DNA from 3 places in the Colwellia asteriadis genome. Region 3 is predicted to be linked to each of the others. Evidence: riboswitches for the same ligand, from Rfam matches in the RefSeq annotation. Region 3 holds a riboswitch; each other region holds the start of a gene.
The links. Region 3 has a riboswitch for cyclic di-GMP ahead of ABD005_RS10120 (DNRLRE domain-containing protein). Riboswitches for the same ligand answer to the same signal wherever they lie in the genome.
Positions count from the first base shown of each region.

Region 1 (3,282 bases), on a different contig from region 3:
GATTTTTTATTTGATCCAACGTATTTCTGACGTATTATACTAACAATTATATATGAATGCTCGTGCATTTTTTAAGGGAACTTTATGACCTGTAGCGATAGTAATTTAATTTGGCTTGATTTAGAAATGACAGGACTCGAGCCTGCAGAAGACGTAATTTTGGAAATAGCGACCATCGTTACAGATAGTCAGTTAAATATTTTAGCGCAAGGTCCTGTTTTTGCTATTCATCAAACTGATAGTGTTTTAGATAACATGAATCCTTGGTGTATTGAGCAACATGGCAAATCGGGATTAACTCAACGTTGCAAAGACAGTGATGTGAGCCTAGCTCAAGCAACTCAAGAAACGTTAGCTTTTGTCAAAAAGTGGGTGCCAGCAGGTAAGTCGCCAATGTGTGGTAATAGTATTGGTCAAGATAGGCGTTTTGCGCATAAGTACATGCCTGATTTTGAAGAGTTTTTTCATTACAGAAATATTGATGTTAGCACAATTAAAGAACTAGCAAGACGCTGGAAGCCTGAAGTGTTAGATAAAGTTGTTAAAACAGGCGCTCATTTAGCGTTAGATGATATTAAAGAATCTATTGCTGAATTAAAAACTTATCGAGAATTTTTCTTTAAAGAGTAGGTTAATTGCCTAGCAATCAGTTATCGCTAAATTAAAGGGGGTAATTAGGTTGCTAGGGTTGATTCAATTTTTGTCTTTTTTAAAAAGTCGTCAATATTCTCACCTTCCTCCATATGATTAACGCTAAATTGGCTATTAATTTGTGGTAATTTAATATCTGACTTTATACTGACAAAGCGCATTTTTCGTATACTTTGGGTTATTTTTGTGCCGATTTCTGTCGCTGTTTGATGCGAAGCCTGTGGTAATAATAATATAAATTCATCGTAATTAAAGCGCACAGGTAACCCACTGTCGTGTATATAACTTGCGATCTTATGCGCTATTTTGGTGAGTATTACATCAGAAAATAGTACGCCAAAGTCACGTTCTATCTTATTGAACTCTTCTATCTTAATCGAAATGGCGGCGATATTGCACGGCGTATACTGTTGTTGCCATGCAGATATATGGCTACTAATTGCTTTTTTGTTAAATAAACCGGTTACCTTGTCTAAGTTAATTTGATGGCGTGCTTGAGTGAGCTCTGCGGAGAGTCTTTGGCTGTCTTCTTGGTGGCATTCTAACTGCTTTGATAAATGTAGTATTTGTGCTTTGAAGTCTTCAGTCGCTGTTGTTAATGAGCTAATTGCATTTTTAACGTTATTTGGCTCTGAAGATGAAAGTTGTGTAATGTTTTTTTCGAGAGTGTGTATTAACGCTATAGAGGAGCTTGTTAGTTCTTGCTGATTATGATGAGAGTCGTTAATTAACGTACTGAGGTCTGTAAGAATTTCTTCTCTGAATTCACTTTTTTCAAGCACTGTTTCTTTATAGAGGTTCTCCATAAAGAAACCATTCAAACTTTCATTTACTAATAGCTCTTTTTCAATAGCAGCGGTGAGTTGTGCATTGGACTTTTTATAATACTCATAAACAACAGCATAATTAATTGGGTTAATCGCAAGTTGCCACTTTTTGAGTTGAGCAACCACCAAGCGCATAATTTTGTCGGCGGTTTCAATAGAGTCGTGATACTTCATTTATTTATTCACTTCTATGCATTTTTATCATTACAAATTAAGCAAGCTAAGTAGCTTAATTATTATCTCTATCGGAGGAGTTATACGGTACAGTGAGATAATCAAATGGGATTAGTAACATAACGTTAATCCATTTAATAGTAATTTTATTTAAATGCTAATATTTTAAAGAAAGAGAGAGGGCACGCAAAGTTAACGGAAGAAATTGATAGAGAACTAAAAGATGAAGATAAGCCCCCACTATATCTAAATTTTGCAGTTCCGCTATCATAGGTTTCCCATTAGACCGGTAACTTTGCGTCCTTAGCTTTCACTAAGTTTGCCCTTGTTAAGCATTGAAGCTTACGCTCATTATAGATAAAAATGAGTGAATGTAAATATAAAATATTGATAACAAAAAGGAATAAAGTAAAAATAAAGTAACATTTTAGTTTTTTTATGTGAAAGCTAAGGTAACTGATTGTTTTTATATTTTAAATTATGTATAGAATTTTTTTACTGTTTATTTTATTAGGAGCTCCATATTTCTGTGGGGCAAACGAGGCGAACCTGAAAGGTTTGTCGAGTAAAAAAATAGAGATCTTAACAATTCAGGTGGAGCAGTTATATTACCTCGACCATGAAGCTATAATGTATGAAAAGGTAGAGAAAATAGCGCAACAGATTCTTCCTTATTCTCAGTATTACTCTGGTGATATTCTCGCTAAATTATATTTACTACTTGCTATTGTAACGAGTAACAAGAATGAGATAGATAAGGCTTTTACTTATGTGCAATCGGGATTAAATGTAGATCTAGAAGATCAGAAAGTTAGGCTTGCGCTATTACTTAAGCTAGCTAATGTGCATATGGCTAAAAAACAATTCCAACAATTACTTAATATAGCAGAAGATTTAGTAGCCCTTACTCTAGGTGAATCCCATGAGCAGTATAAACTGCTGGCGTTGAGTTATCGTAGTGTTGCGTTCGCTATGTTAGGGCAATATGAGCAAGCACTTGCTGACTTAATGCTACTCGATAAAACCGTTGATAAAAGAAGTGTCTCTATCGAGCATATTGAATTGTTTACTATTTTAGCTACGGCTTATCATTATTTAGGCGATTACCAAACGGCATTAACGATACAATTAAAAGTTCTTAAATTACGTTTTGATTTAAATAAAAAAGAAAATATTGACCAAACTTATCTTTATATTGGGTATGCATATTTATATTTACAACGCTTTGATGATGCTTACAGTGCTTTTTGGGAAGCAAAAAAGTATGCTCAACAGAGGAAAAAGTCTATAGGAGTTGCACTGGCTGATAAAGGTGTAGGTTTAAGTTTTTTTAAATTACAACAATTTGAAGAAGCCGATAGGGCATTTACTCAAGCTGCAGAAACCTTTAAAAACAACGATGTTATTACCGAATACATTGAAACCTTAGTCGCTTTAGCTAGTATCAAGATGAGTCTACAGGAGAAAGATAAAGCTTACGATATACTGCTAAATGTTTTGTCTTTATTAAAAGGTGAAGATATTTCTTTAGAGTATGTTGGATTTTACCGGATGCTAGCAGAAATGTATTTTGACCAAGGTGATTATCAACAAGCCTATTTGATAGCACAAAAGCATAGTCAGCTCTTGT
Region 1 covers NZ_BAAAFA010000001.1:531,951-535,232, reverse strand. The annotation lists gene orn (oligoribonuclease) at 85-630, shown strand; gene ABD005_RS02205 (GGDEF domain-containing protein) at 675-1,652, opposite strand; cyclic di-GMP riboswitch class I at 1,904-1,986, opposite strand; gene ABD005_RS02200 (tetratricopeptide repeat protein) at 2,283-3,282, shown strand, end outside.
Region 1: linked by a shared signal. The riboswitch ahead of ABD005_RS02205 (GGDEF domain-containing protein) and the one ahead of ABD005_RS10120 (DNRLRE domain-containing protein) in region 3 are both predicted to bind cyclic di-GMP.

Region 2 (3,282 bases), on a different contig from region 3:
AAAAATGCCAATATTAAAGTACGCGGTTATGTCTCTTGTGTTGTAGGTTGCCCATACGAAGGAAACATCTCCCCTGATGCCGTCGCTTTGGTTGCTCAAACCTTATACAACAAAGGCTGCTATGAGGTATCACTTGGCGATACTATAGGTGTAGGCACACCAGCGAGTGTAACAAAGATGTTACAGGCAGTTAGCGCACGTGTACCAATGGCTAAACTAGCAGTTCATTTTCATGATACCTATGGCCAAGCGTTAACTAACATTTACGCAGCACTTCAGCTTGGTATAAATGTCGTTGACTCGGCTATTGCAGGCTTAGGCGGCTGTCCCTATGCTAAGGGCGCTTCTGGCAATGTTGCAACGGAAGATGTTGTCTACCTATTAAATGGTTTAGGTATAGAATCAAATATAGATTTCAATAAACTGCTCAGCGCAGGATGGTTTATCAGCGATAAACTAGGTAAGGCCCCCATATCAAAAGTATCTAACGCCTACCTAGCTAAAGCTCAATAAAATAGAGTTCATAACTAATTACTCAGGAGAGAAAAATGGCAGGATTTGACAAAGTAGTGTCAAGCTACGAAGAAGCCATGGCAGGGTTAATCGATAACATGACCATTATTGCTGGCGGTTTCGGTTTATGTGGTATTCCAGAGAACCTTATCGCCGAAATAAAGCGTAAAGGAACTAAAGGCTTAACCTTGGTTTCAAATAACTGTGGCGTAGATGACTTTGGGTTAGGCGTACTCCTACCTAACCGTCAAATAAAAAAAATTATTGCATCATATGTTGGTGAAAATGCCGAATTTGAACGCCAAATGATGGCAGGTGAATTAGAAGTAGAATTAACACCACAAGGAACATTAGCTGAAAAAATGCGTGCTGGCGGCGCTGGTATTCCTGCATTTTTTACAGCGACAGGGGTTGGCACTCCAGTAGCCGAAGGCAAAGAAGAGCGAAGCTTTAACGGACGAGACTATATTTTAGAAGAAGCGATTACTGGCGACTTTGCTATTGTTAAAGCATGGAAGGCCGACAGGTATGGCAATTTAGTTTTTCGAAAAACAGCACGTAACTTTAACCCATTAGCAGCGACTGCGGGTAAAATTACGGTAGTTGAAGTTGAAGAAATTGTTGAAGTAGGTGAATTAGACCCTGATCAAATTCACACTCCAGGTATTTACGTTAATCGTGTGATTAAAGGCAGTTTTGAAAAGCGCATTGAGCAACGTACTACTCGCCCAGCAGACTCAGAAACTGCCCAACCAAAGCATCAGGGAGAATAACCATGGCTTTATCAAGAGAGCAAATTGCTCAACGTGTTGCCCAAGAATTAAAAGACGGTTATTACGTCAACTTAGGCATTGGTATCCCAACACTTGTTGCTAACTTTGTGCCAAAAGGTATTGAAGTAATGTTACAGTCTGAAAACGGTTTACTGGGTATGGGACAATTCCCAACAGAAGGTGAAATTGACGCAGACTTAATCAATGCTGGCAAACAAACCGTTACTATGGCAACAGGTGCTTCTATTTTTGATTCTGCCGAGTCATTTGCCATGATTCGTGGTGGTCATGTTGATTTAACGGTACTAGGCGCTTTTGAAGTTGATGTTCATGGCAATATTGCTTCTTACATGATCCCAGGAAAGCTAATTAAAGGCATGGGCGGTGCTATGGATTTAGTTGCAGGCGCAGACAATATTATTGTAACTATGACTCACGCATCGAAGCATGGTGTATCTAAGCTGCTTAATAATTGCTCTTTACCGTTAACCGGTAAAGGTTGTATTAAAAAAGTACTTACTGATCTTGCCTTTATTGAAATAAAACAAGGTAAGTTTCATTTACTTGAGCGTGCACCTGGCGTTACCGTAGAAGAAATTATTAAATTAACCGAAGGTGAGCTCATCGTAAACGGTAATATACCTGAAATGAAATTTTAGTAAACATGAGACTCAATAAGAGCTAAGTATCCGCTAAACTTGCATTTTCGGCAAAATTTAGTGATACTTAACTTCGACAAAGAAAAGGCAAGGCTCGCGAAAACGTGCTACGCAAAACCACCGGTCTAAGGGTTTAGTAATACTGCTAAGCCTATGACAGCGGAGTTACCTCGTTAAGGGTACATCCTGTGGTTTTTTCTTTTATTAACTCAATTATTTAAGGTTATTAAAATGAAAAAATTATTACTAGCTTCAACCATTACAGCTTTAACATTAACGTTTACATTTAACGCACCAACAGCTCAGGCTGCTAATATAGCTCAAAGCTTATGCGACTATGTCGCTGCTGATGACAAAAAACGTATGCGTTCTTTTTTAAAGTCTCATAAATTAAAAATACGTAGTATTTTTGATGGCGTTCAATGTAATGGCCAGAACTTGTTAGAATTTGCAGCAACGTCAGGCTCAGTAGAGACTGGCTCTTTGATGATTTCAAAATTACCAAAGAAAGTTGTATCAGCTAATTTAGCGCTTATTCAAACAGGATCACAACCGTTGATCGATGCTGCTAACGATCGTGTTAGTAGCTAAAAATTATTTCAAGTAAACGTTAATGTTTTGTAGTAACAAAGTATAAGAATGTTTCACTGGTAAATAATTCTATGTCACTTAAAAAGCCAGCATTTGCTGGCTTTTTTTTATCTACAACTTACAATGAAGTTAGGTAGTGTTAATAATAAAATAATCGATGAGTAGTAAACGAAATAAAAACCATAGTCAACATGCTCTAGTATTAACTGGCGGTGGTGCACGCGCTGCTTATCAAGTCGGTGTATTATCTGCTATCGCTAAATTTGTGCCTCGTAATCATCCAAGTCCCTTCCCCATTCTTTGTGGAACATCAGCCGGAGCAATCAACTCAACAGCACTTGCTTGTTATACCTCATGCTTTCAATTGGGGGTTAAAAAGCTTGAATGGGTTTGGAAAAACTTTAATATTTCCCAAGTTTATCACTGTGATCCAACAAGGGTTTATGGTCACATTGCTTATGGCATGCTGGCTAGCTTTCAGGCGGATTACGCAAATAAATCATCACACAGTTTATTAAATAACGCACCATTAAGACACTTACTTAATCGCTTGATCGACTTTAGGAGAATTGATAGAAATATACTTCAAGGAACATTATCTGCATTATCAGTTACGGCATCTAGCTATAGTAACGGCGATTCTATTAGCTTTTATCAAGGAAAGGATAATATACAGCCTTGGTCGCGTGTGAAACGAAAAGGTGAAAAAAGCCAATTAAACACTGAACATTTAATGGCTTCGGCCG
Region 2 covers NZ_BAAAFA010000005.1:14,235-17,516, forward strand. The annotation lists gene ABD005_RS07945 (hydroxymethylglutaryl-CoA lyase) at 1-513, shown strand, start outside; gene ABD005_RS07950 (CoA transferase subunit A) at 549-1,286, shown strand; gene ABD005_RS07955 (3-oxoacid CoA-transferase subunit B) at 1,289-1,945, shown strand; cyclic di-GMP riboswitch class I at 2,022-2,118, shown strand; gene ABD005_RS07960 (DUF3718 domain-containing protein) at 2,177-2,536, shown strand; gene ABD005_RS07965 (patatin-like phospholipase family protein) at 2,694-3,282, shown strand, end outside.
Region 2: linked by a shared signal. The riboswitch ahead of ABD005_RS07960 (DUF3718 domain-containing protein) and the one ahead of ABD005_RS10120 (DNRLRE domain-containing protein) in region 3 are both predicted to bind cyclic di-GMP.

Region 3 (3,282 bases):
GCTTCGCGGTAAAAAAGCATCTCGTTTAACTAATTCAAACCCGTGGTTAAACGACGTGGCATTAGCGAAACAAGAAATTGTGACGATAAAAGCACGTGACGGCGTAGAAATTGGTGGTGTATTAGTTTATCCACTAAACCACAAAGAAGGTCAACGTTACCCACTAATTATGTCGGTACACGGCGGCCCTGAAAGCCATGATAAAGATGGTTGGATCACCGCTTACTCTCGCCCTGGTCAATTAGCAGCAGCACAAGGCTACGCGGTATTTCACCCTAACTATCGTGGTAGTACAGGTAAAGGGGTTGCCTACTCTAAGTTAGGTCAAAATGATTACGCAGGTAAAGAGTTTGATGACTTAGTTGACCTAAAAAATCATTTAGTAAACATTGGTTTAGTTAACGAGAAAAAAGTTGGTATTACGGGCGGATCTTACGGTGGCTATGCGTCAGCATGGGGCGCAACTAAACTAACTAAGCACTTTGCTGCGAGCGTTATGTTTGTTGGTATTTCTAACCAATTATCGAAATTTGGTACTACTGATATTTCAAATGAAATGCACTTAGTACACGCACGTTCATACCCTTGGGAAAAATGGCAATGGTACTTAGAGCGCAGCCCTATTTATTGGGTTGAGCAATCAGAAACGCCATTATTAATTATGCACGGTAAAGCAGATCCTCGTGTACACCCTGCGCAATCAATGGAAATGTACCGTTATATGAAAGTACATGGCAAAACAGTACGTTTAGTTTACTACCCAGGCGAAGGCCATGGTAATAAACGTGCTGCTGCTAAGTACGATTACAGCTTACGTTTAATGCGTTGGATGGACAACTACCTAAAGCATGACAATAAACCAATGCCTGCACACGAATTACCGCATGCGGCTAACTTAAAAGCTAAAAAAGAAGCATAACGCTATTAATGGGCGCATTGCGCTCATAATCATTTGTTTCAATAAAGGCCAGATTTTTTCTGGCCTTTTTATTCCTGAAAGTCGCCAATAATGAATTTTTATTCTCCTGAAATAATAGAAACAATAACAAGTTAGCTATTAACGGTAATTAAAAGTTTTTTCTGTATTTGCCTTATCAAGGAATGCGTGACTACACTGATAAAGCAAACCTAATGAAAGTTAGGGACGCAAAGCCACCGGTCTAAGGAGTACTCTACGACAGCGGGGTTGCCAATAATCTAGTAAGAATTATTGCCAGTTACCACTGATGATGTATTTCTGTGACAGGTATGTTTGTAATTACATTTTAGGATGGGATGTTTCATGCATAGTCAACTGAGTTGCAACGCTAAAAAAACTAAAACGCTTACCTATAAATCATTCTTATTCATTTACCCTTTACTGACTCCCTCACTTTACTCATTATTTTTTTTAGCGCTCTGCGTAACTAGCTTTTCCAGTTTAGCTACTTCCTTCAAAACGCAAATCAATGCAGCAAACAATGAAGAATTCTATCAACCTGACTACCCGTTAATTTTTGTCAGTGCTCCAATTAAAGTGTTTGATAATACTTACGGTGGAGTCACAGGTACATACAAGTTAGGCACCGATGTACTCAGTGCAAATAACCCCAGCGGAGGTAATGAGTTATGGATTTTATTACCTAACGGCCAAAGTAAAAAACTATTTCCTTTAGAGATACACCTGCAACAACAACTCATTGACACGCCTACAGGTATGTTAAATCAAGGCTCGGTAGTTGAGCCAAATTTATCTGAAGACGGTAAAACTGTTTATTTCAGTTACTTTCATAATGCTGACGATAAAACATACCAAAGTGGCTTACCCAAATTAGGCGCTGATATTTATAGTATTAACCTTGGTGATTTATTAGCTGACTACTCCTTCGCTCCAGAGTTATTACCCGCTAAAAGGCTCACATACGCTAATACAAATGACAATAATGAGTTTGATATTTATAAAGATGCGATGAATTTACCCTTAAAACAAACAGGGTCGCATAACTGGGGTAATGTCTATATGCACGCTGAAGAAATGCGCACCGATACCGGTTTAAAGCTTATTTACGTTAGTAACAAAAAACGCATCAGTAACGCCAATCTCGCTATGGGGTATGCCAATCATAACTTCAACTTATTTAGTGCTGATATTACTGATAATGGCGACTTAAAAAACCATCAACAATTTCAATATTACACAACGACATCCGCATTAAGCCCCAATAAGCTTCGAAATGGCATTGCATTTTCATATCAAGCAACCACAGAAGATGCCCGTCACTGGCAAATTCAAGGGTTAACATCATCAGGCAAGTGGTACCCTATTTTTGGCTACGGCAATAGCCCAGAAGCAGCGCACCTCAGTACCTTTTGCGTTAAAGGTAAAGGAGCTAACCCTGGCGATTACCTTATTACGACGAGCTACTACAACTTAAATAACAATGGCTTTGGTGCGCTGCATAGTGTGAAATTATCAATGGCGGGATTAAACGCTTACGATAGACCAGATGCTGGAGTAGAAGTTCCTCGTCAACTTGGCGCAAAATTATTAACTAAAGGCGTAGATATTCATGACTTACCTTCAGATAGCCATAATGGAATATTATTAGGTAAATTCACTACTCCACGGTGCGGAAAGGCTGATGAACTCTTTTTTTCGCATACAAAAACGAGCGCCAATAACCGAGGTTTAGACTCAGAAAAAAGCAAAGGCGTATACGAATCCTATATCGGCTTTCGAAAGGATTTAGAAGCCTTTGACCCGACTGAGTCCATCAATATTAATGCTAATACGGGCATTATAAAAGTCATCGAAGATGAATCAGGAACGACTAATTTATTATGGCCACTACCCGTTATCACTTGGGAAGAGAGAAGTGGTGATAAAGAACAAACTTATTCTGCGCCCGCAGTTGCTTCAGCGACTACTATTACCCCTGGTAGCCCTTTTGCACAAGTTGGAACCTCCGCTTTATGGAATACTGATCGTAAGCCTTTTGACTGCTGGCTTGGAGGGGATGGTAAAACCCCATTTAGCCCAAATAAGGCAAATAAAGACTATAATTCTGAACGTCAAGAGTTGATCAAGCAATCAGCGCCACTCACGCGCGTACAAAACCAAAATGATTTCTGTGAATACCTTCTTCCTGAAAATGTGCTCGGAGTTGCAATTAATTTAACCTCAAACAAGCTAAAAAACTCTTACGCAAGCTATCGCTCAGCTGGTTCACAAACAAAAGAGACATCTCGTTTACTTGGTGTTTACTCTGTCGTCAATCAAGTTGATCAATCTTTTAAAGCAAT
Region 3 covers NZ_BAAAFA010000006.1:152,458-155,739, forward strand. The annotation lists gene ABD005_RS10115 (alpha/beta hydrolase family protein) at 1-919, shown strand, start outside; cyclic di-GMP riboswitch class I at 1,112-1,194, shown strand; gene ABD005_RS10120 (DNRLRE domain-containing protein) at 1,283-3,282, shown strand, end outside.